Regions from separate parts of the Photobacterium sp. NCIMB 13483 genome, predicted to be linked through region 2. Evidence: predicted binding sites of a transcription regulator. Region 2 holds the regulator's gene; each other region holds the start of a gene.

The links. The regulator MetJ, encoded in region 2, represses methionine synthesis genes. The targets are predictions, from matches to a motif close to TTAGACNTNTANANGTCTAA.
Region 1: a site for MetJ is predicted at 2,373-2,392, ahead of metH (methionine synthase). Genes of this name have one in related genera too.
Region 3: a site for MetJ is predicted at 4,075-4,094, ahead of metE (5-methyltetrahydropteroyltriglutamate--homocysteine S-methyltransferase). Genes of this name have one in related genera too.

Annotation. Positions count from the first base shown of each region.
Region 1 covers NZ_PYLV01000027.1:52,682-64,068, reverse strand. The annotation lists gene metA (homoserine O-succinyltransferase) at 1-927, shown strand, start outside; gene C9I86_RS17170 (sodium:proton antiporter) at 982-2,265, opposite strand; gene metH (methionine synthase) at 2,447-6,115, shown strand; gene lysC (lysine-sensitive aspartokinase 3) at 6,196-7,563, opposite strand; lysine riboswitch at 7,676-7,857, opposite strand; gene C9I86_RS17155 (alanine--glyoxylate aminotransferase family protein) at 8,065-9,183, shown strand; gene C9I86_RS17150 (PglL family O-oligosaccharyltransferase) at 9,241-10,986, opposite strand; gene uvrA (excinuclease ABC subunit UvrA) at 11,062-11,387, opposite strand, start outside.
Region 2 covers NZ_PYLV01000006.1:108,039-119,425, reverse strand. The annotation lists gene ppc (phosphoenolpyruvate carboxylase) at 413-3,043, shown strand; gene C9I86_RS07315 (PadR family transcriptional regulator) at 3,455-4,021, shown strand; gene C9I86_RS07310 (bifunctional aspartate kinase/homoserine dehydrogenase II) at 4,090-6,504, opposite strand; gene C9I86_RS07305 (O-succinylhomoserine (thiol)-lyase) at 6,504-7,670, opposite strand; gene metJ (met regulon transcriptional regulator MetJ) at 7,978-8,295, shown strand; gene rpmE (50S ribosomal protein L31) at 8,416-8,628, opposite strand; gene priA (primosomal protein N') at 8,896-11,097, shown strand; gene cytR (DNA-binding transcriptional regulator CytR) at 11,280-11,387, shown strand, end outside.
Region 3 covers NZ_PYLV01000003.1:70,520-81,906, forward strand. The annotation lists gene C9I86_RS04000 (mechanosensitive ion channel domain-containing protein) at 1-692, shown strand, start outside; gene C9I86_RS04005 (META domain-containing protein) at 1,030-1,482, shown strand; gene metE (5-methyltetrahydropteroyltriglutamate--homocysteine S-methyltransferase) at 1,561-3,882, opposite strand; gene C9I86_RS04015 (LysR substrate-binding domain-containing protein) at 4,161-5,072, shown strand; gene C9I86_RS04020 (DUF4250 domain-containing protein) at 5,097-5,285, opposite strand; gene C9I86_RS04025 (hypothetical protein) at 5,438-6,106, opposite strand; gene glpA (anaerobic glycerol-3-phosphate dehydrogenase subunit A) at 6,407-8,089, shown strand; gene glpB (glycerol-3-phosphate dehydrogenase subunit GlpB) at 8,089-9,432, shown strand; gene glpC (anaerobic glycerol-3-phosphate dehydrogenase subunit GlpC) at 9,432-10,640, shown strand; gene C9I86_RS04045 (hypothetical protein) at 10,779-11,195, shown strand; gene C9I86_RS04050 (MFS transporter) at 11,202-11,387, opposite strand, start outside.

The sequences.
Region 1 (11,387 bases), on a different contig from region 2:
ATACCGGATCGTTTACCTGCAACAGATATTTTAAGAAGTGAGAATATCTTTGTTATGACGGAAGCGCGTGCTGCCAGTCAGGGAATTCGACCACTGAAAGTGTTATTACTAAACTTGATGCCAAAGAAAATTGAGACTGAGACTCAGTTTTTACGCTTACTTTCTAATAGTCCATTACAAGTTGATGTTGAGTTATTACGGATTGATAACCGACCAACAAAAAATACTCCTCAAGAACATTTAGATACGTTCTATCGTCAATTTGAAATGGTGAAAGATCGTAATTTTGATGGTTTGATTGTGACGGGAGCACCACTAGGGTTAGTGCAGTTTGAAGATGTACTGTATTGGGAAGAAATTCAGCTGATTATGAATTGGGCTAAGGATCATGTGACCTCAACATTGTTTGTCTGCTGGGCTGCTCAAGCTGGATTGAAGTTGTTGTATGATTTACCCAAGCGTACACGTAAAGAAAAATTGTCTGGGGTTTATCATCATCGTATCCATGATTGCCACCACCCGGTGTTACGTGGCTTTGATGATACTTTTTTTGCCCCTCATTCTCGTTATGCTGATTTTTCAGCTGACTATTTAAATAAGCATACTGACTTAGATATTTTAGCGACATCTGATCAAGCAGGGGTTTATTTAGCTGCGACTAAAGATAAGCGTAATGTCTTTGTCACCGGTCACCCTGAATATGATGTTGACACATTACATCATGAATACGTTCGTGACAGTGAACAGGGAATGGAACCTCCGGTTCCTGTAAATTATTATCCTAATGATGATGTTAACTGCACGCCTGTTGCGAGTTGGCGTAGTCATGGTCATTTACTTTTTAGCAATTGGCTTAACTATTGTGTTTATCAACAGACACCTTATGATTTGGCGCACTTTTCAGAAGCCAGTTTTACTAAAGATTAATAAAAAGGCCAGCTTAATTAGCTGGCCTTTTTGTTATCTATGGGGGGATAGAAATTAATGTTTATTTTGGCTTTCCCATAGCTTGGCTTTTTCTATTAATGAGGTGATGGTTGAGCCTTGAATCAAAATAGAGAACACCACTACAGAGTAAGTCATGACTAGGATGATTTCTCTCACATCTATATCTTTTGCTGGAATAACAATAACACCTGCAGGTACAGCCATGGCCATCGCCAGTGCTAGACCACCTCGTAAACCACCCCATGTTAGAATTTTAACTGACATTGGATTGTATTGACGGTAATGGCTAAAGCCAATATAAGGCAGCTTTACACTTAAATAACGGCTTAGTAATACCAGTGGTACTGCAATTGTCATTAGAATCCAGTCTTCTTGGTGAAAGCTAAATTCAAGCATGGTCATACCAATAAGTAAGAATAATAGACCGTTTAGAAATTCATCAACTAATTCCCAAAAGTGATCAAGGTGTTCTTCACTTTCTTTTGAAAATCCAATATAGCGAGTCCAGTTACCGATCATTATGCCAGAGACAACCATGGCAAGTGGACCAGATACATGGATGATTTCGGCAAAAGCATAACCTGCCGTTGGTATACCGATAGTTAATAATAATTCCATTGAGTGGTCATTGGTCGAGCAGATAAGGTAATGGAAGATTAAACCTAGAATGAAACCATAAATAATGCCGCCAATTGCTTCTTGTATGAATAATTGGCTGACGCTTAAGACAGTTGGACTTTGATTGCCAAAGGCGATGGTAAATAGCGTCACAAAGATAACTAAACCAAACCCATCATTAAATAATGATTCACCTTCGATTTGGGTCGAAATTCGTCGAGGAGCATTCATTTTTTTAACGATAGCAAGTACAGCAATCGGATCGGTTGGTGAGATCAAAGAACCAAACAGTAAGCAGTAAATAAGATCGAGTTGGATCCCCAGTAACTGACAAATACCCCACAAACTAAAGCCAATAAAAAAGGTTGAAAATAGAGTAGAGCCTAATGCTAAAGTTGTGATTTCCCATTTTTGCTCTTTGAGGTGTGGCAATTTAATACCAAGCCCACCTGCAAAGAGCAAAAATCCTAAAATCCCTTTTAACAGAAAGTCTTCAAAGTTGATTTTTCCCATTTGGGTTGAAGCAATATCTTCAAGATGAAACCAGCCATTATGACCTGCAAAAATGATAAGTAGCGATAAGATAAGTGAACCAGCCGTAATGGCGATGGTGGTTTGCATCTTACCTATCTTACTGTTTATAAAAGCTATCAGCATGGCTGCTGCAGCTAGGAAGCAGAGGGTGTTGTAAACCGACATGCAAAACCTCTAGATTAAATTATTGAGTAGATTTAATTGTTTGTGATAGTAAAACCATCAGTTAGTAATGGCTACCGTTAATTAACTTATTTTGCCATTGTACATGTTTAGACGTCTAGATTCCTATTTGAATTGTGATAGGATGTTATCAAGCTGTAATGGATTATAAGGATATAATGTAGTGTTAAAAGACAAGGATGTACTGCATAAGCGACTTGAACAGCAGATTTTGATCATCGATGGCGGTATGGGCACCATGATTCAAAGTTATAAGCTTGACGAGCAAGATTACCGAGGCCAACGTTTTAATGATTGGCATGCGGATCTTAAAGGCAATAATGATCTATTGGTGTTAACCCAACCACAGCTAATTAAAGATATTCATCTGGAATATTTAGAGGCTGGCGCTGATATTTTAGAAACCAACACCTTTAACGCGACCACCATTGCGATGGCTGATTATGATATGGAAAGCTTTAGCGCCGAAATTAATTTTGCGGCGGCAACCCTTGCCCGTGAGGCGGCGGATGAGTGGACAGCACAAACGCCGAATAAACCCCGATTTGTGGCGGGTGTTTTAGGGCCAACGAACCGTACTTGTTCTATTTCCCCTGATGTCAATGATCCTGGTTTTCGTAATGTCACTTTTGATGAGTTGGTGATTGCCTATCGTGAATCGACCCACGCGTTAATCAAAGGTGGTGTTGATATTATTTTGATTGAAACTATTTTTGATACTTTGAATGCTAAAGCCTGTGCTTTTGCGGTCACTGGGGTTTTTGACGATCTTGGTTATGAGCTTCCGGTGATGATTTCAGGAACCATCACTGATGCCTCTGGACGTACGCTTTCAGGTCAAACTACTGAAGCTTTTTATAATTCTTTGCGCCATGTAAAGCCGATTTCCTTTGGCTTAAATTGCGCCCTCGGTCCTGATGAGTTACGTCAATATGTGGCTGAGTTATCCCGTATTTCAGAGTGTGCTGTTTCCGCTCATCCTAATGCAGGGTTGCCTAATGCGTTTGGTGAATATGATCTTGAAGCTGATGAAATGGCTGAGCATATTAAAGAGTGGGCTCAGCAAGGTTTTTTAAACTTGGTTGGCGGCTGCTGTGGTACGACACCGGAGCATATTCGGCAGATGTACCAAGTGACTAAAAATATTAAACCTCGCGTATTACCTGAGATTAAAATTGCCTGTCGGTTATCGGGATTAGAACCGCTGACCATTGAGGCTGAAAGTTTATTTGTTAACGTTGGTGAGCGAACCAATGTTACTGGCTCTGCACGTTTTAAACGCTTAATTAAAGATGAACTTTATGATGAAGCGCTAGAGGTTGCTCGGCAGCAAGTTGAAGCTGGTGCTCAAATCATTGATATCAACATGGATGAAGGCATGTTGGATGCGCAAGCGGCAATGGTGCGCTTCCTTAATTTGTGTGCGACTGAGCCTGAGATCGCTAAAGTGCCAATTATGGTTGATTCATCAAAGTGGGAGATCATTGAAGCTGGACTGAAATGTGTTCAGGGCAAACCAATAGTTAATTCTATCTCACTCAAAGAAGGTAAAGAGAATTTTATAGCTCAAGCTAAGTTGCTACGTCGTTATGGTGCCGCAGTGATTGTGATGGCTTTTGATGAAGAAGGCCAAGCTGATACACGTGAGCGTAAAATTGAAATTTGTACTAATGCTTATCATATTCTTGTCGATGAAGTGGGATTTCCACCGGAAGATATTATTTTCGATCCCAATATCTTTGCGGTTGCGACAGGTATAGAAGAACACAATAACTATGCGGTCGATTTTATTGAGGCTGTTGCTGATATTAAACGAACGTTACCTCACGCGATGGTTTCGGGTGGAGTGTCTAATGTCTCGTTCTCATTTAGAGGCAATAATCCGGTTCGAGAAGCTATCCATGCGGTGTTTTTATATTATTGTTTTAAAAATGGCATGGATATGGGGATCGTTAATGCAGGTCAGTTAGCTATTTATGATGATCTGTCTGATGAATTACGTAATGCCGTTGAAGACGTGGTACTTAATCGGCGTGATGATAGTACCGATCGCTTGCTTGATATTGCCGCTAATTATCGTGATAGCGGTGCGATTGAAGAAGATCGGACTCAGCAAGAATGGCGTAGCTGGCCAGTTGAAAAGCGCTTAGAACATGCGCTGGTTAAAGGCATTACTGAGTTTATTGTTGAAGACACTGAACTTGCGCGAGCCAATGCAAGCAAGCCATTAGAAGTGATTGAAGGTCCACTAATGGCGGGTATGAATGTCGTCGGAGACTTGTTTGGTGAAGGCAAGATGTTCTTGCCTCAAGTGGTTAAATCCGCTCGCGTTATGAAACAAGCTGTTGCCTATTTAGAACCTTATATCAACGCCGAAAAACAAGCGGGATATACCAACGGTAAAATTTTATTAGCCACAGTAAAAGGCGATGTTCACGATATAGGTAAGAACATTGTTGGAGTCGTACTTCAATGCAATAACTATGAAATTATTGATTTAGGTGTGATGGTATCATGCGATAAAATATTGCAGGTCGCCCAAGAACAAAACGTTGATATTATTGGACTGAGTGGTTTGATTACGCCATCACTTGATGAGATGGTACATGTTGCCAAAGAAATGCAGCGACGTGGGTTTGAGGTGCCATTATTGATAGGTGGTGCCACCACTTCAAAAGCGCATACTGCAGTGAAGATTGAACAAAATTATCAACAACCGGTGGTGTATGTCTCTAATGCCTCACGCGCTGTTGGTGTCTGTTCGGCATTATTATCAGAGCACCAGAAGCCAGCATTTGTTGAGCGCCTAGCTGCTGAATATGATGTTGTACGTGAACAGCATGCACGTAAAAAGCCACGAACGCCTCCAATCACCTTAGATCAAGCGCGTGCAAATGCGGTAATGCTTGATTGGGAAAATTATACGCCGCCGCAACCAAAACAAGCGGGTGTGCATACTTTTACCGATTTCCCGGTGGCTAAATTACGCCAATATATCGATTGGACACCCTTTTTTATGACTTGGTCATTGAGTGGTAAATATCCAACCATTTTACGCCATGAAGTTGTTGGGGTTGAAGCAACCAAGTTATTTAACGACGCTAATAAGATCCTTGATGACATTGAACGTACAGGCATGATCAAAGCTAATGGCGTGTGTGGGTTATTTCCTGCCAATAATATTGGTGATGATATTGAAGTATATACCGATGATACTCGTACTGAAGTACTAACGATATTGCATGGTTTACGCCAACAAACCAAGAAGCCCAAAGGGCCAAATTATTGTTTATCTGATTATATTGCCCCAAAAGAAAGCGGCAAAGCCGATTGGATTGGTGCTTTTGCAGTGACGGGTGGGATTGGTGAATACGATATTGCTGATCAGTTTAAAGCGCAAGGTGACGATTATAATGCGATCATGATTCAGGCGGTGGCGGATCGACTTGCAGAAGCGTTTGCTGAGTGTATGCATCAAATGGTACGTAAACAAATCTGGGGTTATGCCGCTGATGAAGATCTTAATAATGACGATTTAATTCGTGAAAAGTACCAAGGTATTCGTCCAGCTCCTGGGTATGCCGCCTGTCCTGAACATACCGAAAAAGGGGCGATTTGGCAGTTATTGGATGCAGAAGCCAATACTGGCATGGTGTTGACCGAAAGTTATGCCATGTGGCCGGGGGCTGCAGTATCTGGTTGGTATTTCTCACACCCAGATGCGCGCTACTTTGCTGTCGCACAGATCCAGCATGATCAGTTAGCAAGTTATGCTGATCGCAAAGGTTGGGATTTGATCGAAGCTGAAAAGTGGTTAGGGCCTAATTTGTAAAATAATCATTAGGTTAAAATAAAAAAGGCGCAAACATTGCGCCTTTTTTTTATCTTTTTTCTTATTTGTTCTGATAGTGATTATTCTAAAAGTTGTTGGTGCAGGGTTGTTATGACTGATTTAGCATCGGCTTCATGGACTAAAAAGCACAGATTATGCGGGCTAGCACCATAACAAATAAGGCGTAAATTATACGCATCAAGTGCGCCAAAGATATGCTTGGCTGAGCCTTTACTGTCACTCATATGATTACCAATCAACGCCACTAACGATAATCCCTGTTCAATATCAACACGGCACAATTGATTTAATTGTTCAACGGCAGCGGAAGGTAATGTTGGGGCACCACCGCCAGTATCGGTTTGATCGAGCGTTAACGAGACACTGACTTCTGAGGTGGTTATTAAATCGACCGAGATTTTATGTTCTGCCAAAATACGAAACACTTCGGCTAAAAAGCCATAAGCTTGAAACATATTAAGACTGGTGAGTGTCACCATAGTCTGATTTCCACGCAATGCTAGTGCTCTAAAGAGTGGCGCTTGATTCACGGTTTTTCTGATCCATGTTCCACCTTGTTGCGGCGCTGTTGATGAACCAATAAATACTGGAATTTGGTGGCGAATGGCTGGAACCAGTGTTGATGGATGGAGGATCTTAGCACCAAAATTGGCCATTTCAGAGGCTTCACTAAAGCTGATTTCTTTGATCGGTTTCGCTGCAGCTGTAATGCGAGGATCGGTAGTGTACATTCCCGGAACATCGGTCCAGATCTCTAGCGTGGTCGCATCAACGGCTTCTGCAATTAATGCTGCACTATAATCACTGCCACCTCGCCCTAGTGTGGTGGTATTGCCAAGCTCATCACGGCCAATAAAGCCTTGTGAAACCACAATCTGAGTATCGATAAGTGGCACTAAATGTTGTTGAGCTAATTGGCGAATAAGTTCGGGTTGCGGTAATGCTTTACCAAATTGGGTATCAGTACGCATGACATCACGAATATCAAATCGTATCGCAGCAGCATTCATTTCGACTAAAATTTGATTAAAAAGATGGGTTGATAATAGCTCGCCATGACTGACTAATTTGTCAGTAAGTTGTGATGATGATGCTATTGCTGCCTGCGCAGAGGCAGAGGCTATATCATCTAATAGTGTGTAAATAGCACCACTCACTGCGTGTGGATGCTGAAGTTGATCCAGTATCTGTTGGTGAGTCGTGGTTAATTGCTGTAAATGTTGTTGGCGTAAAGTGATATCACTAATCCCCTTGGCTAAGGCGACCAGTAAATTGGTCACGCCTGAGCAAGCACTTATTAACACTATTTTGGTGTGTGGATTGGCAATAACTATATTGGCACTGCGACACATTGCGGCATAGTTGGCGACACTGGTGCCACCAAATTTGGCCACAATCACTGGGTTGGTTGTTGCGGTCGAAAGCATGCTCATTACGGTGTTCTCCCTTATATCGTAAATACTGCAAAGTAGACTTTTGCTTCGGAAGAATTCCCGACGTCCATTGTCGAGGAGGTAATAGGCAGTAACGCTGGTGCGGCTACCCAGAAGCTCCCCATCATAGTCAACCTGACTTAGATGACAGCCTGAGAGATTCAACTCTCATAGCCGATATCATCTGCCCCAAACAGGTGATATCTCGGCGTTACTCTCCCTCACAAAATTGATTTAGGGTTGGGCCCTTCAATTTTGCTACCTAGGTAACGCACCTCTTCTGTCGTGAATAATCACTGTTGTTATTGAATAGGAAATCGCCCTTAGTTGTCAATTGTTAAATGATAATTTCTCGATAGTTAACAAAAAGTAGGTATAACTAACAGGATCTCAGGTCGTTACTTGCAGCTTTGGCATTGCTCTAATACTCTGTAATAACGATTAATCTTTCCATCACCCTATTGATAATAATCATGATTTAATGGAGTTGAATCTATGCCTATCACCAGTTTTATACCGCCTCAAAGAACACTTATGGGACCGGGGCCCTCTGATATCTATCCACAAGTATTACAAGCACTAAGCCGACCGACAATTGGTCACCTTGATCCGCTATTTATTAAAATGATGGATGAGCTTAAGCAGCTACTACAATATGCATTTCAAACGAAAAATACGTTTACGATTGCGGTGTCAGCGCCAGGTAGTGCGGGTATGGAAGCCTGTTTTGTTAATTTGGTTGAGGCGGGAGATAAGGTATTAGTTTGCCGTAATGGTGTATTTGGCGATCGTATGCGAGAGAACGTTGAACGCTGTGGCGGTATAGCCATTATGGTTGATAATGCATGGGGCGAGCCTGTATCTCCTGCTTTGGTTGAACAAGCATTACAGACCGATCCTGATATTAAAATTGTTGCTTTTGTACATGCAGAAACGTCAACTGGCGCATTATCTGATGCAAAAACCTTGGCTGAAATTGCACGAAAGTATGGCTGTTTAACCATTGTTGATGCCGTAACATCTTTAGGTGGCGTACCGTTGCTGGTGGATGAGTGGCAACTTGATGCGGTTTATTCTGGTAGTCAGAAGTGTTTATCTTGTGTACCTGGATTATCGCCACTGACGTTTTCCGAGCAAGCTATAAATAAAATTCAGCAACGTAAAACAGCAGTGCAAAGTTGGTTTTTAGATCAAAGTTTAGTGCTGGGGTATTGGAGTGGTGAAGGTAAACGTAGTTATCACCATACTGCGCCTGTTAATAGTTTATACGCTCTACATGAAGCTTTAGTGTTGTTACATAACGAAGGGTTAGAGCAAGCTTGGCAACGACATCAACGGACGCATCTTGAATTGAAAGCTGGACTTGAAGCGCTAGGGATTGAATTTGTGGTTGCAGAGGAATATAGGCTACCTCAGCTTAATACGGTTTATATTCCAGAAGGCGTCGATGATGCCGCGGTAAGATCGACTTTATTAGAGCGTTATAATTTAGAAATTGGTGCAGGATTAGGCTCGCTTGCAGGTAAAGCATGGCGGATTGGATTGATGGGTTATGCTGCGCGCAGTGAAAATGTCGCTTTGTGCCTTAAAGCCCTTGAAAGCACATTGAAATAAAGTAGTGATGAACCATCAATAGCGATAGCGTTCGCCATTGATGGTTGTTCGTCATGGTTACTTTGCTGATGACGTTGTGGTTGTTGCGGCGCTAAGTTGTGTGAGGCTTGGAAATAGTTGTTGTGCTTCTGCCGCCACTTGCTCAGCTTGAGCAGTGTTACCTTGATCGTTATATGCTAATACTAAGTTCTGATATAACGCTGGTCGTGGCCAAGTGAGGGCTTTTTGATTAGCCCAAATAATATAATCTGTCACCAATTGGGGTTTATTGGTGGCGATTCCAACTTGTAATTGAGTGTGGTGTAAATCCCACTCAAAGCGATCTTGCCATGCCCATGGATTATTCACTTTGACTAAATAATTGATATCAACTGGACGTGTTGTTTCAAACTTAGTCAGTAACCATCCTGAATATAAGGTGGTGATCATAAAACTGGTTACCATTATCGGTATTGTGATGGCACTGACTTTAAGAGCAAGTACATATTGAGTTTGATAGCGATGGTATTTGGTGGTGAGATTATCGACCCAGAAGATCAAAATAATAAACATGATCCAATGGGCAAGTGAGTGATAAAACGGATATTCCAGTTGCGTATGTAATACGATTGGGAAAAATAAGCCAACTAACGCTAACTGAGTACCATTTGGGGCTTTCTTGATGCTAATCATGACCGCTAATGCTGCAATGATTAACCCCAGCAACGGTACAATTCCACCTTCTACAGCCCAAAAAAGTAATTCATTATGCGGGTGATCTAAGCTTGGTACCCCCGCAGCTTGATGCGCTGGATCTCGCTGATGCCATAATGCGGTTTGGGTGATGTAGGTGACTTCAAATTTACCATAGCCATAACCTGTTAGGGGCTTAGTGGTAAACATCTCATAGGCTTGTGGCATGATGGTTGCGCGCTGGCTTTCTAATGTTACTCGTGCTTGTTGTGCAAAAGAGCTGTCGGTAACGGTACTAAATTGCCATGCTAATGCCATGCCTAATAATAACATTAAGCCCCACATACGCTGTTGATATTTTGCCGCAAAGCGAAACAAATAAGGCAGCATTAATAATGAACCAATGCTTGCACCCAACCAACCTGTACGTGAGTTTAGTACCACCAGTAGTGGAATCGTTACGACAGGAACAGCGAGTAAGATAAGGTGTTGCCAGGCCCATTTACCTCGATAGCGGGGTAAGCGTGCTAATAGATAAGCGGCAATAACAAGTCCCGTGGCTAAGAAACTCGCCATCACATTGGGTTGTTGGAAGATACCGTAAGGGCGGTTAGCAATAACGTCATAACCAAAACGGTTGTGGGTTGATAGTCCTAAAAATTGATACCAACCAAAGGCAGCTTCGAGCAATACCGCAATAGTAATAAACCATAATAGTCGTTGGCGTTGATTATGAGTAAAAACAAACTGCTGTAAGCTAACAAAAAATAAAAAACCAGCCCAGAGGGTGAGTAAGCGGTTTGAAGTGCCAAAGCCATCGGCATTAGCATAAAAAACGGGAAGTGACAGAAGTAGACAGCTACCAAATAAAATTAACGTCATACGAGAGTAACGCCAAATTTTTTGACGACAAATTTCTAATAAACCGCAACTAATGGCAAAGCTAAATGGAATCCATGCACTGGCATTAAAAGATAGCTCAAGTCCTGAACCGCCAGGGTTGTGCTGAAAGTAGTGCATTGCAACGATAAAAAATATACCAACGCTGGCTAAGAATAATCGCACTAAAGATAAAGGCTTAGAAATCCGTTTCTGTTCTAATTTCGTACCTTGAAGTTGTAACACTGTCATGGTGAGTCCTGAGTAAAAAAACAAACAGGCTGACTATTGCCAACCTGTTTGATAGGGCTTAATTACACTTTACAATTAGATGTTAAGTAGAGGCTTAAGAAACCTCGCAGTATGGGATCCAGCAACAAGTGCAACTTGTTCGGGAGTACCTGTTGCAATAATTTCACCACCGCCATTACCGCCTTCGGGACCGAGATCTATGACCCAATCAGCGGTTTTTATTACATCGAGATTATGTTCGATAACAACGATGGTATTGCCACGATCACGTAGCTTGTGTAGCACTGTTAATAACTGTTGAATATCGTGGAAGTGTAAGCCTGTTGTGGGTTCATCTAAAATATAGAGGGTTTTACCTGTATCACGTTTAGATAATTCTTTGGCTAGTTTAACCCGCTGTG
Region 2 (11,387 bases):
AATAAACCCTGAGCGTTCCGTTGCTCAAGGATAAATAAACAGCTAACACCATTTATTCATAAATTTGAATTAATATGTTTACTGATTAAATTACATACTGTCAATAGTGCGACGATAAAAAAATATATTTTATTAGCTTTTCATTAACTTTTACAACATTAAACCATAACAGAACTGATTATTTTTAATGGCGTTTTTTTGCCCTATCTCTTTAATAATGAACAAAAATGTGGGCTGACACAGGCAGGAATGAAACAAAATTACAAAATTCAATCAAGATTATGACCAAAATCAATATCGATAGTTTTTATTAGCGATAAATACAATCTCTGTTGACCTGTTACTAACTTCACGGCTAGATTGTGGGGTAAAGGTTAAATTGGATGTAACAAAATTACAAGATGGATACGATATGAACGAGAAATACAGTGCGTTAACAAGTAATGTCAGTATGCTTGGCCATTTGCTGGGTAATACGATCAAAACAGCCTGCGGTGATGAACTATTAGAAAAAGTTGAAACGATTCGCAAACTTTCTAAATCAGCAGGCACAGGTAATCAAGATGACCGCGAGAAACTGATTGCTGAATTACAAAACCTACCCGATGATCAATTACTTCCTGTAGCTCGAGCTTTTAGTCAATTCCTTAATCTCACCAATATTGCAGAGCAATACCATACGATTTCACGCCAACGTGAAACGACATTATGCAGCCCAGATGCACTCGATGAATTGTTTACTAAATTAGTCCAGCATGATGTTAACCCTGCTGATTCTTTAGTGGCGATTAATGAATTAAATATTGATTTAGTTCTTACCGCGCACCCAACAGAAATTGCACGCCGTACCATGATCCATAAATTGGTACAGATTAATAAATGTTTATCACAATTAGAATTAAGCGAATTATCAACCGCTGAACGTGCACGTGTTGAGCAACGCTTAGAACAACTGATTGCTCAAGCATGGTATTCCGATGTTATTCGCCAGCAACGCCCAACCCCACTTGATGAAGCAAAATGGGGTTATGCCGTGGTTGAAAATTCATTGTGGCAAGCGGTACCAGAGTTTGTACGCCTGTTTGATGAAAAACTGCAACAGCATTTAGATAAGAAACTACCATTAGACGCAGCGCCAGTAACCTTCTCCTCATGGATGGGCGGCGACCGCGATGGGAACCCATTTGTAACGTCTGATGTTACCCATGAAGTTTTACGCCTTTCTCGTTGGAAAGCGGCCGAACTTTATCTTGGTGACGTGCAAGAATTGATCAATGAATTATCAATGATTCAATGTAATGCTGAGGTGCGAGAGCTCGCAGGTGAAGCACATGAACCTTACCGTGCAATTTTAAAACAACTACGTACTAAGCTGATTATTACTCGAGACAGCTTAGAAGCACAAATCAACGGTAATGCTCCCCTTTCTAAACATATTATTAATGATGTTGCTGAGCTATGGGATCCACTATTTGCGTGTTACCAGTCATTACATCAATGTGGTATGGCGATCATTGCTGACGGCTTACTGCTTGATTCACTACGTCGTATCAAATGTTTTGGTGTGCATCTGGTTAAACTGGATATTCGTCAAGAAAGCACTCGCCACGAAAATGTTATTTCAGAGCTAACGCGTCACCTTGGTTTAGGTGATTACAGTCAATGGTGTGAACAAGATAAGATCGCGTTCTTAGTTCGTGAATTATCATCTAAGCGACCATTACTACCACGAAAGTGGGAACCATCAGCTGACGTTCAAGAAGTACTCGAAACCTGTAAAGCAATTGCAGAACAACCACGTGAAGCATTGGGTGCCTATGTTATTTCAATGGCACGTACAGCATCTGACGTATTAGCCGTTCACTTATTACTGCAAGAAGCAGGTTGTCCATTCCGCATGGATGTGTGTCCATTATTTGAAACACTTGAAGACTTAAATAACGGCGCTGATGTTATTGAACAACTGCTTAATATTGACTGGTACCGTGGTTTTATTCAAAACCATCAGATGGTGATGATTGGCTATTCTGATTCAGCCAAAGATGCCGGTGTAATGTCAGCGGGATGGGCGCAATACAGTGCGATGGAAAAACTGGTCGATGTCTGTGAAAAAGCAGACGTTGAAATTACCTTATTCCATGGCCGTGGCGGTAGTATTGGTCGTGGCGGTGCACCCGCTCATGCGGCATTGTTATCTCAACCACCACGTAGCCTAAAAGGTGGTTTACGTGTAACCGAACAAGGCGAGATGATTCGCTTTAAGCTCGGTTTACCTGAAGTGGCAATTAATAGCCTCAGCCTTTATGCCAGTGCAACGTTAGAAGCAAACTTACTACCACCACCAGCACCGAAACAAGAATGGCGCCATATTATGGACCAACTTTCTCATGTTTCCTGTGAATCGTACCGTAATGTAGTTCGAAACACGCCGGAGTTTATTCCTTATTTCCGCGCCGCAACGCCAGAGTCTGAACTAGGTAAGTTACCGCTGGGCTCTCGCCCTGCAAAACGTAATCCTAATGGTGGCGTTGAAAGTTTACGTGCTATTCCATGGATTTTTGCTTGGAGTCAAAACCGTCTATTGTTACCAGCATGGTTAGGTGCGGGTGAAGCGATTCAACACTCGATTGATAATGGTGATACTGCACAGCTAGAAGAAATGTGCCGTGAATGGCCATTTTTCTCGACTCGCTTAGGTATGCTAGAAATGGTGTACAGCAAAACCAGCTTGGGTATCACAGAGTACTATGATCAACGTTTAACTGATGAAGCTTTATGGCCGCTTGGTAAACAATTACGTTCACAGTTAGTGCAAGATATTAAAGCTGTATTAACCGTTGAAAATAATGATCATTTGATGCAGCAAGACCCATGGGGTGCTGAGTCTATCCGTCTACGTAATATTTATGTTGAACCACTTAACATGTTGCAGGCTGAATTACTTTACCGTACTCGCCAGCAAAAAGAGTTACCAATAGAGCTTGAAGAAGCATTGATGGTAACCATTGCAGGTATTGCAACAGGTATGCGTAATACTGGCTGATCTACAATAAATGACACTAAGGCTATCTTCGGATAGCCTTTTTTTTTAATCGTTATTTACAATGTTGTTAAAATATATTGTAAATTCTCAACTATGACACAGCATTATATTGCTCATAAAGACTAAGATAGAAAAGTATCAATATGAGAAAAGATGAATATATTTCAATCAAGTTATTATTTTTTTAGCGCTAAATTAACTTAGTGATAGTTCACAAGATAATAAATTGAAACGCCTCAGTAACAGATAATTGAACTAGAAGTATCGATATTGAGTCAATTAATGATATTCTATGCGACCGCAATTAGGCAGTGCAATAGCACGATTATAAATTAAAAACGTCACCTGAAGCGTTACATAATCTAAGCCCTATTGTGTTTTTTTATTTTATATATTTAACGGATAGAAGAGATGTCACTACCACATGTAATTTTAACAGTGCTTAGCACTCGCGAAGCGACTGGTTACGATATAACCAAAGAATTTTCACACAGTATCGGTTATTTTTGGAAAGCGAGCCACCAGCAGGTGTACCGTGAACTCAATAAAATGGCGACGAATGATCAAGTAACCTGCCGTCTTGAACCTCAAGATGGTAAACCTGATCGTAAGGTATATTCGATTACCGATCTTGGCCGTCAGGCACTATTTGAGTGGTTCCAAGAACCAGCACGTAATCCAACCACGCGTGATGAGTTTTCTGCAAAACTATTGATTTGTGGTGTTCACAATTCAGTACCAATGCAGCAGCAACTTGAAGCTTTAATTGATGAATCACATATTTTAATGGGTCATTATCAAGAGCTAGAGCAAATTCATTTTAGCGATTACAAAAACATGGATCGTCAACAACGTCTCGACCGTTTAACCTTACGCCGCGGGCTTCATAACCGCCAAGCTTGGATATTATGGGCTGAAGAAGTTCTCGCTGAACTGAAAGATATGGACAGTGAAAATAGCGCAATCGCTATTAACTAAATCAATATCAAAAAATAAAGCCGCAGTTTAAACTGCGGCTTTTTTATTACTACTAATACGGTATACGCCTACAACATCGTCGCTAAGCGATTGATATCAGATATTAACGCCCCAGCTGTTACATCTCGTCCAGCCCCAGGGCCTCGAATCACTAATGGATTCTCGCGATACCAGAGGCTTTCAATTGCAAAAATATTATCACAAGGTAGTAAGTTTGCTAATGCATGCTCATGAGGTAATGCTTCTAAGCCAACATATGCTTTACCATGGCGATCTAAACGGGCCACATAACGTAAAACTTTATCTTCACGAGCTGCTCGTGCTAATTTTTCAGCTAATACACCATCAAGTTTTGGTGCTTGCTCAAAAAACGCATCAACCGTTAATTTACGTAAACACGGCGGAACCAATGATTCAACGTGCACTTGCTGTGGGTCAATTTCAAACCCCGATTCACGAGCAAGAATAACCAGCTTACGCATCACATCGCTGCCATCCAGATCATGACGCGGATCGGGCTCAGTTAACCCCTGCTGCCACGCCTGTTCAAGCAATTCAGAAAACGGCTGTCGACCATCAAATTGTTGAAACAACCATGATAATGTGCCAGAAAAAATACCCGAGATAGCTAAAATACGATCGCCACTTTCGCGCAGATCGCGTACGGTATGATTGATAGGTAAACCAGCACCAACCGTCGCGTTATACAACCAATAACGGCTACTTTTAGCAAACGCATCAACCACCGCCTGATACTCTATCGTCGCCGCTGATCCTGCGATTTTATTCGCAGAAATAAGGTGTAATCCACTCGCTGCAATATGTGGGTATAACGCAGCTAACTGATGACTTGCGGTTACATCAACCACAACCACATCATCATAATCAACCGCTGCTAGCTGAGACAATAACTGCGGTAATTGATAATCTGTTGCCTGATCTTGAAACTGCTCTAATGCTGTTTGCGGCGTAATTCCAGCACTATTAATCCAACATTGATGCTGACCAACAATGCCAATCAAATTAAATTGCATGCCGTGTCGTAGCTCTAATGCCGCTTTTTCACGACCAAATAACCCCAACCAATGTTTCCCTATATTGCCTTTACCACACAACACAATACCCACGCTTTTTTGCGCTTGAAATAACGCTTGATGAATATCATTGACTAACTTATCCGTTTCAATATCACGTAGCACTGCCACTAAACTTAAACCTGATTCAGCCTCAGTCATAAATTCAACGGGTAAGCCTTTAAGTTGCTGATAGAAACCATGGCAATGATTAGGATTATTCAACACGCCAGCACCAACTGCCGCAACCATTGAAAAGCCTTCTCGTAATCGAAGTTCAGCCGCAACGCCACTATCTTGCAATAGCCCTAGCACGCTATTTACCATTTCTTGGGTATAGGCCAAAATAATTCGCCGCTTACCTTTATCCATAGTTTGAGCCAACGGCTGTAATTGCACTCGATCTAATAATAACTGCACATCTTGTTGAGTATGTGCCAACGCCATTCCTTGCGGTACATCAAGCTCAATTAAACACACATCATTGAGTGATGAAATAATTTTAGCCCCACGACCAGATGCTAATACCCTTTCAACCCGTGTTGATCCAGATTCAGGTTGATGACTACAACGTAAGGTTAAATCAAGACTACTTTGGGCGACGGGTTGAAGTGTTCGGCTATGTAAAACTGGCGCAGCAAGACGTGCTAATTCATTGGCTTCATCTAATCGTAATAAGGGCAATAGACAAGCATTGGTGACCTTATGAGGATCGGCACTATAAACACCCGCGACATCACTCCAAATTGTTACTCGGTCAACCTTGGCTAAAGCACCAATAATCGTCGCAGAATAATCAGACCCATTACGACCAAGTAACACCGTTTGCTGGTGCTGATTCGCCGCCATAAAACCAGTGATCACTAATCGTTGCTGTTGATATTGCGCTAACAATTGATCCAATAATGGTGCAGATAAGACTTTATCCACTTCAGGCTGCACCGCATGATCGGCCCGTAAAAATAAACGTGAATCAATATCTATCGCCGCTAATTGGCATTGGTTTAATAAGGCACTTAATAACCGTGCAGACCATAATTCACCATGACCTAAAACCGCATTTTTCACCTCGGCCGTCATGGTTAATTGTCCCCACTGAGCAATTAACGCCAACTCCGCATATAACTGCTGTTGTAGTGGCTCTGCGTCTTGAGGATCAAGTAACTCATTGATCAATTGCTGCTGAAATACTCGAATAGAGAGTAAGGTTTCATGGGCTAAGCGGCCATCAGTGACTAATTGTTCTAGCCATAATAATAATTGATTGGTGGTTTTCCCTGCCGCCGATACCACCACTAAATCATTATAATTAGAATACGCACGTAAAATATCAGCGACACGACGATAACAATCAGCATTGGCAAGGCTACTTCCGCCAAATTTATGTAATTGGCGCAGATCTTTTTTCATCAGCAGCCCTCCTTTGCAATAGCGAACGCCTGTTTAAGATCAGCAATCAAATCTTGTGGGTCTTCTAAACCTACCGATAACCGTAACAAAGAAGTAGAGATCCCAGCGGCTCGTTGCGCTTCATCACTCATGGCACGGTGAGTCATTGAAGCGGGATGAGCAATTAAACTCTCCGTCCCCCCTAATGATTCTGCCAATGAAAACAATTGTAATGTTTTAACAAACAACGCCAGTTGTTGATAACTTCCAGCAAATTCAAAACTCATCATCGAGCCAAAACCACGTTGCTGACGCTTCGCTATCTCATGCCCAGGATGGGTGGGCAAACTTGGATGATAAATAGTGCCAACCAAGGGTTGTTGCTGCAAATAAGCCAGCACTGCTGCCCCATTTTCTTCATGCATCCTCATTCGAGGCGCCAATGTTCGCAATCCACGCAAGGTCAAATATGCATCAAAAGGGGCTCCTGTCGCCCCAATACAATTAGCCCACCAACTTAGATTTTCAGCTGCAGCTTGGTCTTTAGCAATTAAAACACCCCCGACCACATCAGAGTGACCATTAATGTATTTAGTGGTTGAATGCACCACAAAATCAGCCCCAAGCGATAACGGCTGCTGTAATAATGGCGATAGGAAAGTGTTATCCACGGCAACTTGGCAACCAACCACCTGTGCTTGTTGGCAAACCACCGTAATATCAATCACGCGCACTAAAGGATTTGAGGGAGTCTCAAGCCATAACAACGTCGGCTTTTGTGCCAATGCTGCCGCTAAGGCATCAGGATCCGACTGATCTATAAACAGGACCTTAAAGTCCCCTTTTTGAGCGCGGGTATTAAACAATCGATAACTGCCACCATAACAATCATGGGGAGCTATCAATAAATCATCAGGTCCTAAAAGCGCAGACACCAATAAATTCATCGCAGCAGTACCACAACTGGTGACGATGCCCCCCGCGCCGCCTTCCATATCACTCAGAGCATCAGCTAATGTATTTCGAGTTGGATTGCCTGAACGAGAATAATCATATTGCGGTAACTCACCTAGTGCAGGAAAACTGTAGGTGGACGTTAAGTAAATTGGCGGCACAACTGCATTATATTGTGAATCAACGTCAATACCGCTACGAACGGCAATAGTCGCAGGCTGCTTATCACTCATAATAACGTTCCTTGTTATAAGGGGGTGAACCCTGTAAATAAATAATGATGGCTGTTAACAACCTTAACCACATCAAAACAAGACGTCAACACCTCTAGACGTCTATATGTCTTTGCTTATAGCGGTAAATCCCGCTAAAATTCAGTCATTGAAAAAAATAGTCGTGATCTAGCAACTGTTGTCTATCACTGTAGAGGACAAATCAGTGATGTTCACGTAATATCGCCGCCTATCATGACTATGTACTAACAACCGTCATCGCGACATTGTTATCATCATTAATTAAACATCGCTGAGAAGGTAAAACATGGCAAAGTGGAATGGCGAATATATTAGCCCTTATGCAGAACACGGTAAGAAAAATGAACAAGTAAAAAAAATTACAGTGTCTATTCCATTAAAGGTTCTCAAAATTCTTACTGATGAACGTACTCGCCGTCAGGTCAATAACCTGCGCCACGCTACCAACAGTGAACTACTCTGTGAAGCTTTCCTACATGCCTACACAGGACAACCACTACCCACTGATGATGATATTCGTAAAGATCACCCCGACGATCTGCCCGCAGAAGCGAAAGCATTGATGGAAGCGATGGGTATCAGCTACGAAGACATTAATGAATAATATGGACATGAAATAGCAAAAAACCAGCACTTCTGCTGGTTTTTTTATAATTGCCAAATCTCAGCCATAAAAAAAGGGATGCTTGCGCATCCCTTTTTTGTAAATTCATCTGGCAAATAATTACTTGCTAGAAAGCGCACCAAAACGCTTGTTGAATTTGTCCACACGACCGCCAGAGCTAACTTGACGTTGCTTACCAGTGTAGAATGGGTGACACTTATCGCATACATCAAGGTTGATGTCTTTGCTCATAGTAGAGTTAAATACGAAAGTGTTGCCGCAAGAACAACGTGCGTTTACTGCTTTGTATTCTGGGTGGATACCTTGTTTCATGGGGAAACCTCAAGTTAAGGCCGTGTCGCTCTCCCGATCCAAAGCCGGGCACCACACGTGGTTAATAAAATAGTCTGTCGTTAATTTACGACAAATCAGGCGGCGTATAGTAATCAATCATTCCACAGAGATCAACTCAGTCACTGTTTTTTTATCGCTCTTTTATTGATCACTAAAACAGTCAATAATAGTTGCAACATAGCAGTACTTATCCCTTATCACGTGATCTGTTACTATTTAGTACAAGCTCAATTAAAGCGATAAAATATGAACCACCCAATAGCACGCGTTGCTTTACCTGTCCCACTTGATAAAACTTTTGACTATCTCATCAAACCCAACACCACTCCAATTATTGGTGGTCGCGTGCTGGTGTCTTTTGGTCGACAACGATTAGTCGGGATTGTGGTTGCTATCGGGCATGATTCTGATTTTCCTATTCAACAGTTAAAACCTATTCAGCAAGTATTAGATAATCAACCTTTATGGCAACCTGCTTTATTTAGCTTATTAAAATGGGCCAGTAGCTATTATCAATATCCATTAGGTGATGCCCTTGCCAATGCGATGCCTGCATTACTGCGTAAAGGTCGAGAAGCATCAACCACGCCACTAAAGTATTGGCACCTAACTGAAACAGGTCGAGATCAGCCGCTAAATGGCTTAAAACGCGCGCCTAAACAAGCACAAATCCTAAATCTATTACGTCATGGTCCACTCAGTCATGAAAACTTACTCACTCATGACGTCAGCAGCACCACCCTCAAAACTGTCGAGCAAAAAGGTTGGATCAGCGAACAACAACATCAACCACAACAACGTCAGTGGCTGCCACAATTTGAAATTACAGAACAGAAACCACGTTTAAACGAAGAACAAGCATTAGCGATTGCAACGGTAAACAGTAATCCAGGATTTGGCTGTTATCTACTCGATGGTGTTACAGGCTCAGGCAAAACCGAAGTTTATCTTAATTTACTTGAGCCCATTTTAGCGGCGGGTAAACAGGCGTTAATTTTAGTGCCAGAAATTGGCCTAACACCACAAACAATCAATCGTTTTAAGCGCCGTTTTAAGGTGCCATTAGAAACCGTACATTCGGGTTTAAACGATAGCGAACGCATGGCGGCATGGCTTGCTGGACGAGATAATCAAGCTGGAATCATTATTGGCACCCGTTCGGCACTGTTTACACCTTTTGCTAACCTTGGCATTATCATTGTCGATGAAGAACATGATGCTTCATATAAACAACAAGATAGCTTACGTTACCACGCTCGTGATCTGGCCGTAATGCGAGCCAATAAAGAAAATATCCCGATAGTATTAGGTTCAGCAACGCCAGCACTGGAAACACTGCATAACGCCCAAACAGGCAAATATCACTATCTGACACTCTCTAAACGTGCAGGTAATGCGAGTGCTGCACGTCATGGTATTATTGATGTCAAAGGCCTGTATTTAAACGCGGGGTTATCAGCACCATTAATTGCAGAAATGCGTAAGCACCTCAATGCGGGCAATCAAGTGATGCTGTTTCTTAATCGGCGTGGATTTTCACCCGCGATGATGTGCCATGAGTGCGGCTGGATCGCAGAGTGTGATCGTTGTGATGCGTATTACACCCTCCATCAGCAATCAGGGGAATTACGGTGTCATCACTGTGCCACTCAGCGGCCGATCATGCACCAATGCCAGCAGTGTGGTTCTACTCAGTTGTTACCTGTTGGTGTGGGTACAGAACAACTTGAAGCCCAATTAGCCGAATTATTCCCTGAATTTAAAACAGTACGTATTGACCGTGATAGTACTCGTCGTAAAGGGGCATTAGAAAACTATTTAGAAGCCATTAAAAATAATGAATATCAAATTTTAATTGGCACCCAAATGCTTGCTAAAGGCCACCACTTTCCCAATGTAACCTTAGTGGCATTAATTGATGTTGATAGTGCATTATTCAGTAATGATTTTCGCGCCTCAGAGCGATTAGCACAGCTGTTTATTCAAGTTGCAGGTCGTGCAGGTCGCGCCAGTAAACCAGGATCAGTATTATTACAAACCCACCATCCAGAACATCAACTGCTACAATCATTACTGCATAAAGGCTATGGCGTTTTTTCTCAGGCTGCATTAACGGAACGTCGTCAAGCATTGTTGCCACCGTTTACTCACTTAGTGTTATTGCGTGCAGAAGCTAATGATAGCGACCTTGTGTGCCAGTTCTTACAACAAGTAAGAGGGATTTTTGAAGCAAGCCCAGTGTATGACCAAGACTGTTGTGTTTTAGGGCCAAATCCAGCTCCCCTTGCTCGTCGTGCTGGACGATTTAGATGGCAATTAATTTTACAAATACCTAATAGAAATAAACTTCAACAAATACTCAGTATTGCTAAGCCTGCAATTCAGCTCTTACCGTTAGCGAAAAAAATTAGGTGGTCGATTGATGTTGAACCGCAAGATTTAACTTAAACTACACAATGCGATGCATCTCACATAGCGAATGTAATTTATGCTATTGAAAGCATGTTTCAGCTTATGCATCCATTCTACAATATGTATATGAATTGACGTTTTTCAGTCAGTTACAATTAGTTGGCGAGCATATCTGAATACATTTTTGCGTCAGATAGCCAACTGTAAATTAGTAAGATATAGCACAAGAGGAAAGCACTATGGCGACAATGAAGGACGTTGCCCAGCTAGCCGGGGTATCAACCGCGACAGTTTCACGCGCGCTCATGAACCCGGAAAAAGTATCG
Region 3 (11,387 bases), on a different contig from region 2:
AAATGTCGATGCTTATGCAAGAGTTCTTTATTTCAATGTCGGGCAAAATTGTATTTGCTATCGGTATTTTGATTGCGCTTTCACAAGTAGGTTTAAACCTTGCACCAATTCTAACTGGTTTTGGTGTGGCAGGTATTATTATTGGTTTTGCCCTACAAGATACATTGTCTAACTTTGCCTCAGGTATGATGCTATTAATTTACCGCCCATTTGATGTCGGTGATTTAGTAGAAGCAGGTAGTATCACAGGTAAAGTAAGCCACATGAGCTTAGTCAATACCACCATTAAAACATTCAGTAACGAAATTATTATCGTACCAAACAGTAAAATTTGGGGTGATATTATCAAGAACGTTACTCATGAAAAAGTACGTCGTATTGATATGGTTTTTGGGATTGGATACAGCGATGATATTGAAAAAACAGAACGTGTTTTACAAGAAATTGTTGAATCTCATCCTTCTGTTTTACGTAGCCCAGAACCAAACATTAAGTTACATACATTAAATTCATCATCGGTTGATTTTATTGTGCGCCCTTGGGTTAAAACAGATGATTACTGGGATGTATATTGGGATATCACACGAGAAGTGAAAATGCGCTTTGATCGTGAAGGCATTTCAATTCCATTCCCACAGCAAGATGTACATTTGCACATGGTTGAAAAAGCCATTGAATCAAAAACTGCATAATCATTAGCAGTACATCATTAAATAGAAGGGCTCGTACTTACTGGCCCTTTTCTTTTTCTAATAACTCGTAAAAATATTTTATTTACTTATCTGTTTTTTAAACAAGTCACAAATATACCTTTAGTAACAAATAAATCGGCGTTATTAAGTCAAAAAATAGGTATAATCACGACGAGCAAGTATTGAACTAATCTAAATTTTTATTCAATATTCCCACAATTAGCATGAACGTTAACGAACATGCGTTAAAAATAAGTGTCCATTATTTGGTTAAGCAGATTTTTTTATATCTGTACTTTTGCTCACTCATACACATTACTGTTCAGGAATAACTATAATGAAAAAGCGTCTATTATCTGCACTGGTACTCCCAATGATGTTAGCTGCATGTTCTACAACGGGTATTACCAAAACACCACAACCAGTAACTAGCAATGATCTTGCTAATGGCAACTGGTCTTTAGTGCAGATTGATAATCAGGATCTTGCTCAACCAGAAGCCGCTCAAGCACCAACTCTAACACTAGCAGCAGATCTTGCAGCTAATGGTCATGCTGGTTGTAACCGTTACTTTGGTCAAGCTGAAGTAAAAGATGGTCAGTTCCGCATTGAAAAAATGGGAATGACAATGATGTTATGCCCAGATAGTGAAATGAAGGTTGAACAAACATTCACACAATCACTTTCTGATTGGAATAAAGTTAGCATTTCAGGCGACACAATGACGATGACTAACGCAAAGCATACATTAACATTTGCTCGTGACATGGCTGCAGCAACAGCAAAATAATCGCCTCTCAATAAAAGCTGTTTACACACTTTCGATAACAAAGAAAGCTGTGTAAACGGCTTTTTTATTATTCACAGATTATGCAGCATTAACCTTGTGATATTTTTCACGCAGAATATGTGCCGCAGTCACCATATTGGTTAAGGCCGCTTCAGTTTCCGTCCAATTCCGCGTTTTTAAACCACAATCAGGATTGATCCATAAACGCTCAATCGGAATGAATGTCGCGGCTTTATCAATTAATGCCGTTATCGTATCGACGTCTGGAATATTAGGTGAATGAATATCATACACGCCAGGACCGATTTCATTAGGGTAAGCAAACACTTCAAACGCCTTGAGTAGGTCCATATCTGATCGTGATGTTTCAATCGTTATCACATCAGCATCTAATGCTGCAACAGACGCAATAATCTGGTTAAACTCGCTATAACACATATGAGTATGAATTTGTGTTTGTGGTGCAGCCCCTGCGGCTGAGATCTTAAACGCCTTGACTGCCCAATCGAGATACTCTTGCCATTGACTTTGTTTTAGCGGTAACCCTTCTCTTATTGCTGGCTCATCAATTTGAATAATTTTAATTCCAGCGGCCTGCAAATCAGTAACTTCATCCCGTAACGCTAAAGCAATTTGATTTGCTATCGCTTCTCGTGATAAATCTTCACGCGCAAACGTCCAACCTAATATCGTTACAGGACCAGTTAGCATACCTTTCACCAGTTGAGTCGTTAATGATTGGGCATAACGGATCCATTCAACGGTCATTGGCTGGGCGCGATAAATATCCGACACAATAATTGCAGGTTTTACACAACGCGAGCCATAGCTTTGCACCCATCCATATTGCGTCACTACAAAGCCCTCTAGTTGCTCTGCAAAATACTCCACCATATCATTGCGTTCGGCTTCACCATGAACGAGAACATCAAGCCCCAAACGATGCTGGCGAGTAATTGCCTCTTGAATATGTACTTGTAGCGCTTGATTATAATCAGACTCAGTGAGACGCCCTGCTTTAAAATCACTACGTTGACTACGAATCGTCGTTGTTTGCGGAAATGAACCAATGGTCGTAGTCGGTAATAATGGCAACTGTAACGCGTGTTGCTGTTGAATCGCCCGTTCAGAATAAGGAAGATCACGCTCAGCCCATTGAGGCGTAATTGCCGCTGTCCGTTGTTGTACTTGCAGATTATTCACTCGCTCACAGCTCAGACGATCTTTTATACTAGCGCTATAAGCTGCACATTCAGCAATCGCATTCTGATCACCATCAAGCGCTTGGGCTAATAACGTAATTTCACCACATTTTTGTTTCGCAAAAGCGAGCCATTGACGAACATCGGCATCGAGATCTGTTTCACTATCGACATCTAGCGGGCTATGTAATAACGAGCAAGAGCTTGCCAGCCATAAATTCGCTCCCAATTGTTGTTTAATTGGTTGTAAACACGTTAGCCATTCAACGAGATCAGCTCGCCACACATTACGCCCATTGATCACTCCAGCAGATAATACCCAATGATCAGGGATGGCCTCAGAAACAGCCGTTAATTGTGCAGGTGCTGCTGATAAATCAATATGTAAACCATCAACACTGAGCTGCGAAATTACAGCTAATTGGTGACTAATATCATCAAAATACGTGGTCAATAATAACTTAGGCCCACCATGTAACACTTGATAAGCTAGTTTAAAACTCGCCGCCCATTCATGCGGCAATTCAAGGGTGAGTGCTGGTTCGTCAATCTGCACCCACTCGACACCTAATGCCGCTAATTTAGTCAATATTTGCTGATAGGCCGTCAACAATCGTGGCAGTAATGTTAAGCGATCGAACCCTTGTTGTTTTTCTTTTCCTAACCATAAATAAGACACAGGGCCTAATAATACGGGTTTGACATTATGACCCGCTTTTTTTGCCTCAGCGACTTCTTCAAACAACTGTTGCCAACTGACATTAAAGCTATCTTCCGCTGTAAATTCAGGCACGATATAATGATAGTTAGTGTTAAACCATTTCGTCATATCAGCGGCAGCACAGGAGCATCCTGTTGGTGCTTTGCCACGTGCAACACTGAACAACGTATCTAAATCAGGAAAACCTTGTTGATGACGTGTTGGAATATGTCCAAGCAACATGCTGGTTCCTAATACATGGTCATACCAAGCAAAATCCCCAACCGCAACATAATCAAGTCCGGCTTTAATTTGATCATTCCAATGACGATGACGTAAGTCTTTTCCAACCTGTTTCAGTTGTACTTGATCACTCTCACCACGCCAATAACACTCTTGAGCAAACTTTAATTCACGTTGACTTCCAACCCGTGGATAACCAAGTATATGAGTAACTGTTTTTGCTGCTGTGGTCGTTTCATTTAATGCTATTGTCATTGTTACATCCCTATAATTCAATATTTTATCAACCATAAAACCATATAAAAACAATGGCTAAGATGACATCGATTGATTAACACAGTGACGGACAACAACACTGACAACAAGGTAATTTATCTCATAATGATCATGAATTTATTTCACATTTGAATACTGGTAATTCATCTAATCAACCATTAAAGTGGACATTTAGACGTCTAGATGTTTACAATCTCAAATTAACAGCGTAGATTAAAAAACAATCAATTTATGTCACAAAGATCCAAGGATGGAACATGATTGAACTTAAACATCTAAAAACATTAACAGTATTAAGAACAACGGGCTCTCTCACCGCAACAGCCAATAATTTATGCCTAACGCAATCAGCGCTCTCTCATCAATTAAAAGATCTGGAACAACGTTTAGGTAATCCGCTTTTTTTACGCAAAACACGCCCAGTATGCTTTACAGCAGAAGGAAAAGTACTATTGGCTTTAGCGGATAACGTTTTACCTACAATACAAGCAGCAGAACAAGAATTAGTTAGCTGTAGACACCAAACAGCCGGTCGATTACAGATAGCAATTGAGTGCCATTCTTGTTTTCAATGGCTAATGCCAGCATTAAAACAGTACCAAGTCTTGTGGCCAGATATGGATATTGATTTTTCATCAGGGTTTAGTTTTGAGCCAATCCCTGCCCTTGCAAAAGGTGAATTAGATTTAGTCATCACATCCGATATTCAACCTCGTCATGAAATTCATTATGAGCCATTGTTTGATTTTGAAATGTGTTTAATCGTTGCGCCACAATCAGCATTAGCTTTTAAATCACATATTGTGGCGACTGATCTTGCAGATCAAACCCTACTCAGTTATCCCATCCAGCGTAACCGACTAGATATAGTAAAACACTTTCTACAACCCGCAGGCATTGATCCATTAGCATGGAAACAAGCAGATAATAGTTTAATGTTAATTCAGATGGTATCAGCAGGAATGGGAGTCGCAGCGTTACCGAATTGGGCGGTTGATAATTTTGTGCATCAAGGATTAATTGTTAGTAAACCATTAGGTAAGGGATTATGGCGGCGTTTATTTGCAGGGGTACGAGCTTCAGAACAAAAACATCATTATTTAGAGGCTTTTTTTGCAACGGCGAAACAACAATGTCAGCAACATTTACAAGGCATTAAAACGGTTTAACACCTTGTATAATGCCATCGCTATTTACTTAAACTGATTATTCAACGGATCGTAGTGATAACCTTGTTGAGCCAGTTTTTCAGAAAGCTCGGTCTCACTTAATTCATAACGAGATGCTAATTCTGCCATTGAATGACACTCTAATCGTAAACGCTCATTAACGATACCAATCACAATATGGGTATCCATACCAAGTAAATTATTGATTTCCATTATTCCCCCTTACTGCTTAATGATCACAGCCAACCTTTGTTTTATTAAGCATAGACGACTTATTATTGTTTCTCCTTTCCATCAATAACAGATAAAAAAAAGCCCTTATCTCAACCAAGATAAAGGCTCATAACACTGATAAATATTTAGTATTAAAATAACGTTAATTGCATTACCGCAGAAAATGTAAGTAGCGCAGCCGCCACTAATAACTGCCATTTATTGATAGTTTTATGTAATAAAATATGTCCTGACCACACCAGCATTGCTACAACTAAACACAATAATGCAACAACAATTTCAACAGTATAAGGGGCTGTTGCTGCCTCACCCATGAAGATAATTTTCCAAACTAAGAGTAATACCGACACTATCGCACTGATAAAACCAACAAATGGCAATATACGGTGAAAAGCCTGTAAACGTGTACGTGAGAACGTCAATAAAACATGAGCAAGTAAACTACCATATAAAGCCATCGCCACTAAACTTAGCAATACTTCCGGCATATCCATTATAGGAAATAGAAAAATCCAACTAATAAAACCTAGTAAATTAGATCCATAAAGTACCTTTAACGGTCCTGAATCTCGCGTTTTACTGGTTTTCACTTTGACAGTAAAGAATAACAAACTCAATAAAGGCAGTACTGCCCATACTTGGCTAATGGCAGCCAATAACCAACCAATAAGCAGTACTGGCAGCATTTTATGCACTCGACCTCGTTGGCCAGGGCAAATCTCCCCTTTAGTGAGTACTAACGTAAGAATACATTGCGCACCAAGCAGTGCTGGAATTAAAAATGCGAGATAGCCGATCATAATAAGCATCAATTAAAAATAAAAGGAGCACAATTATACTCAAGTCACAGCAAGATGCGAATGAGAGCTTTCTATTAACAATTAACCTCCACGAATTGATTCGTAACTTATACCAACCAAGACTTTATATTATCTAAACGACACTTCAACGAACAAAAAGGAACGTATAAAATGTTCGTTCGCTCATTTGTGTGCGATGGCTCACCAAACGTTATGTAATTTAGTGGCATATTAACCCTATTAAAATAGTGGGCGTTATCAACGCTAATAATATATTCAATAACGATAAGCGAAACGAACATGACGACTTGGTTAGAAACAGAGGTTGTGATCATCGGTGGTGGCGCAACAGGAACAGGAATTATGCGTGACTGCGCCCTGCGCGGTATCAAATGTATCTTGATTGAAAAAGACGATTTAGCCTCTGGTACAACCGGCCGTAATCATGGCTTACTTCATTCTGGTGCTCGCTATGCGGTTACTGATCCAGAATCAGCCAAAGAGTGCATCATTGAAAACCGTATTCTTAAAAATATTGCCCGCCATTGTGTGGAAGATACGCAGGGATTATTTATTTCCCTTCCCGATGACGATCTGCAATTTCAACAACAATTTATCAGTTCCTGTCAAAGTGCTGATATTGACGTTGAACAATTAACACCACAGCAGGCATTACGATTAGAGCCTAATTGTAATCCACAGCTTATAGGTGCAGTAAAGGTCCCCGACGGTACAATTGACCCTTTTCGCCTTGCTTCTTCCAACGCGCTTGATGCGATCGAACACGGTGCACAACTTTTTAATCACACTTTTGTCACCGCGCTTATTCAACACAATGGCGTCGTTAAAGGGGTTAAATGTTTAAATTTAAAAACCAATACCCACTTTGAAATTAGAGCTCAACAAGTTATCAATGCCGCCGGGATCTGGGGACAACAAATCTGTGAGTATGGCGATCTTAATATCACTATGTTCCCAGCCAAAGGATCATTATTGATCTTAGATTATCGAATTAACAACTTAGTGATCAACCGTTGCCGTAAACCTTCTGATGCCGATATTTTAGTTCCTGGTGATACCATCTCATTAATTGGTACAACATCTGAACGTATTGATTATAAAGATATTGATGATTTGCATGTCACTAGCAGAGAAATTGATATTCTCTTAAAAGAAGGTGCCAAACTAGCACCTATAATGGCTAATACTCGAGTATTACGAGCTTATGCTGGCGTACGTCCATTAGTTGCTGTAGATGGCGATACTAGTGGGCGTAATATCAGCCGCGGGATCGTGCTATTAGATCATGCTGAACGCGATAGCATGGACGGTTTTATTACTATCACGGGCGGTAAGTTAATGACTTACCGCATGATGGCTGAATGGACAACCGATCTTATCGCTAAAAAGCTGGGTAACACCACCCCTTGCACCACTCATCAACAACCATTACCCGGTTCTGAACAACCCAAAACCATTAAGCATACCGCTAGTTTAGCTAAACCTGTTTATCAGTCAGCTTACTATCGTCATGGTGAACGTGCTGAGCAATTTTTAACTGACAGCAAAAAAAGCCAAGCCATTATTTGTGAATGTGAAATGGTGACCTGTGGTGAAGTTGAGTATGCCATCAAGCAACTGGATGTGCATAATTTAGTCGATTTACGCCGCCGTACCCGTGTTGGAATGGGGCCTTGTCAAGGTGAATTATGTTCTTACCGTGCCGCAGGTTTATTTGCTGAATATGGTAATACTGATGGCAACCACGCTAGCCATATTCTCAGTGATTTTCTTGAAGAACGCTGGAAAGGTATTAAACCTGTTTTTTGGGGTGATGCGCTGCGCGAAGGTGAATTCTCTTATTGGATCTATGAGGGTTTATTTGGTGTGAGTGATATTCCACCAGCATCTACATCTACATCTACATCTACATCTACATCTACATCTACCAACACTATCAATCCAAGCTGTGAGGAAAAATAATGAAATTTGATAATATAATTATTGGTGGTGGTGTTGCTGGCTTAACCTGCGCTATTCGTTGTGCTCAAGCTGGACTCAAAACAGCCGTTATTGCAGCTGGTCAAAGTGCACTGCATTTTTCTTCAGGCTCAATTGATGTCTTAAGCCGTTTACCTAACGGCACAACAACACATTACCCTTTTGATGAATTTGATACTTTATCTCATCAATCACCACTGCATCCTTACAGTAAGTTAGGACTTGATGTTACTCGTCAAGCAATTGATTGGTATCAACAAACAATTGCAAATATTGGTATTAAACTGCACCATCAAGCAGATGATTGTAACCATTTACGCATTACACCAATGGGGACATTTAAAGCAACGTGGTTATCACAAGCAACGGTGCACCCTTTTCCGATGTTTGAACCCGCTAAATCATTACGTAAATTAGCATTAGTTACAATTGATGGTTTCCGTGATTTTCAACCCCAATTAGCAGCCGATAATTTACGTCTACTGCCCCACTTTGCTAACGTGGACATTACCACTGCCGCTATTGCATTGCCTGAAGCGGAATTAATGCAACGTAATCCGTGTGAATATCGTTCAATTGATATTTCTCGTGTTTTAGCTGATGACAATAAAATACAACGTTTTGCCTTAGCCATGAAAAATACTATTGGTGAGGCTGATTTAGTCGTTCTTCCTGCCGTGTTTGGTAATGGGACTGGTCTTAAAGTTATTAGCAAACTGGAACAATTAACAGGCTACACATTATGTGAAATTCCAACGATGCCGCCATCATTACTGGGTATACGTTTGGAAGATGCAATGAAAGGTTATTATAAATCATTAGGTGGACTTATTCTGGCGGGTGATGAAGTCACTCATGGCGAATTTGAAAATAACCAACTCCAACGTATTTTTACGCGTCATCATGGTGATATGCCGTTAATTGCTAATCATTATTTATTAGCCAGTGGTAGCTTCTTTAGTCGAGGTTTACACGCTGAACGTCATCATATTGAAGAAGCTATTTTTGGATTAGACACTGCGCCATTAGCATCAACGAACCACCAGCACTGGTATCAACCACAATTTTTCAGTGATCAACCACATCAATTTCTAGGAATGGGTGTTGAAACGAATCAACAATTACAACCAAGCCTTAATGGCAATGTGATTACTAACCTTTATTGTGCTGGTGCTATTTTAGCCCATTACAACCCTGTTTTTGAAGGTAGTGGCAGTGGTGTTGCTATCAGCACAGGGTTTCATGCTGCACAATCAATGATCGCGTTACACGACAAACACACATCCACAGCAATTTTTCCATCATTAGCAGAGGGCAATATCTAATGCTCAAGCAAGATACCAGTTTTGACCAATGCATTAAATGCACCGTATGTACCGTTTATTGCCCTGTTGCTAAAGCAAACCCTAATTACCCCGGCCCTAAACAATGTGGTCCAGATGGTGAACGATTACGGATTAAAAGTGCTGAGTTTTATGATGATATGCTTAAGCTTTGCACTAACTGTAAACGCTGTGAAACCGCTTGCCCTTCAGGAGTAAAGATCGGTGACATGATTGTCGTTGCACGTAGTAAACACGCTAAACATGACCTCAATATTAAAACAATTCGAGATTTCGTGTTAAGTCATACTGATTTAATGGGTTCTGTGGCAACCCCTTTTGCGCCTATTGTTAATGCGATTACAAGCATGAAACCCGTTAAAAAGATCATGCATAAAACCATCGGCGTTCATGATCATAAAACATTACCTAAGTATTCTCATGGCACATTCCGCCAATGGTATAAAAAGCACTGTTCGAATCAAACCCACTATCCACAACAAGTACATTACTTTCACGGTTGTTATGTCAATTATAATAATCCACTGTTAGGCCAAGATTTTGTAAAAGTCATGAATGCAATGAATATTGGGGTACAGTTATTGGATAAAGAAAAATGCTGCGGCGTACCATTAATTGCCAATGGCTTCTTTGATAAAGCAAAGAAAAATGCATTACTTAACACGCAAAGTTTTGAAGCGGTTATTGAAAAATATAATTCAACCATTGTTTCAACCTCTTCAACCTGTGCCTTTACTTTACGTGAAGAATATCCGCATGTATTAAAAATTGATAATGCAAAAGTTGCCGATCGAATTGAATATGTCACCCGTTTTTTACTCAAAGCATTTATGAACGGCAAGACTCCTAAACTAAAACCCGTTAATAAAAAAGTGGTTTATCACACACCTTGTCACCTTGAACGTACTGGCGGTAGTTTATATACCATTGAACTACTTAAAATGATTCCAGGGCTAGAGCTTGAAGTTTTAGACAGTCAATGCTGTGGCCTAGCGGGTACTTATGGTTTTAAAACTGAAAACTACGATACTTCAATGAGAATTGGTGAAGATTTATTCCAAAAAATACGCAGTGCTAACGCTGATTATGCGATAACTGATTGTGAAACCTGCAAATGGCAAATTGAAGAAAATGCAAATTTAACCACGATCCACCCAATCAGTTTACTCGCAATGGCACTCGCTGATTAAACATGACTTTACCAATCTTCTATTTTTGATAATACTCATCATATACGCAGTATTTCCCCCCGATTAAATACTGCGTTCTTTTAACTCGTGCAATAGCTAACACGAGATCGGTTCATCAAAGATATAAGAAGTCATATTATGTTATACATCAAACAATTAGGTTTGCTCTTTGTCACCCTCATTTTAAGTAGTTGCTCGTTTATGGCCATTGCTGCAGATAGCCATGAAACGATCCACTTTAAAACAGGGGCCACCAGCGGTGAATATGTCGCAACAACAGCGGGCTATGATGTCAATAACTATGTTTTTTATGCCCAAAAAGGCCAGCATTTAAACGTTACTCTTGATACTAAAAGCACAAAATTATGGGTCGTGCTCTTAGACGAAAAACTTGAGAGACTTGCCGATTTAACTCCATTTTCAGCAGATCTAAATGATAAAGGTGATTATGTATTACCTTATAGCGGTAAATACAGTGTTCGTATTGGTCAATACCGTGCCTTTGCTCGTCGAGGCGAAAGCAGCCATTATAAATTGATTATCAGTATTGATTGATCGTTATTAATTCGGCTGCAATTCTAAAACAGACTGCTGTTTCGCTTTAATTAATAGTCCACAACAAACAAACATCAGCATATATAACAATGTGCCACCAATAACAACGGTATCCCAACCACCATGTAGCCAACAATATATCAAGAAGAAACCGCCTAAACTGCCACCAATGTAATAGTGGACTAAATACAA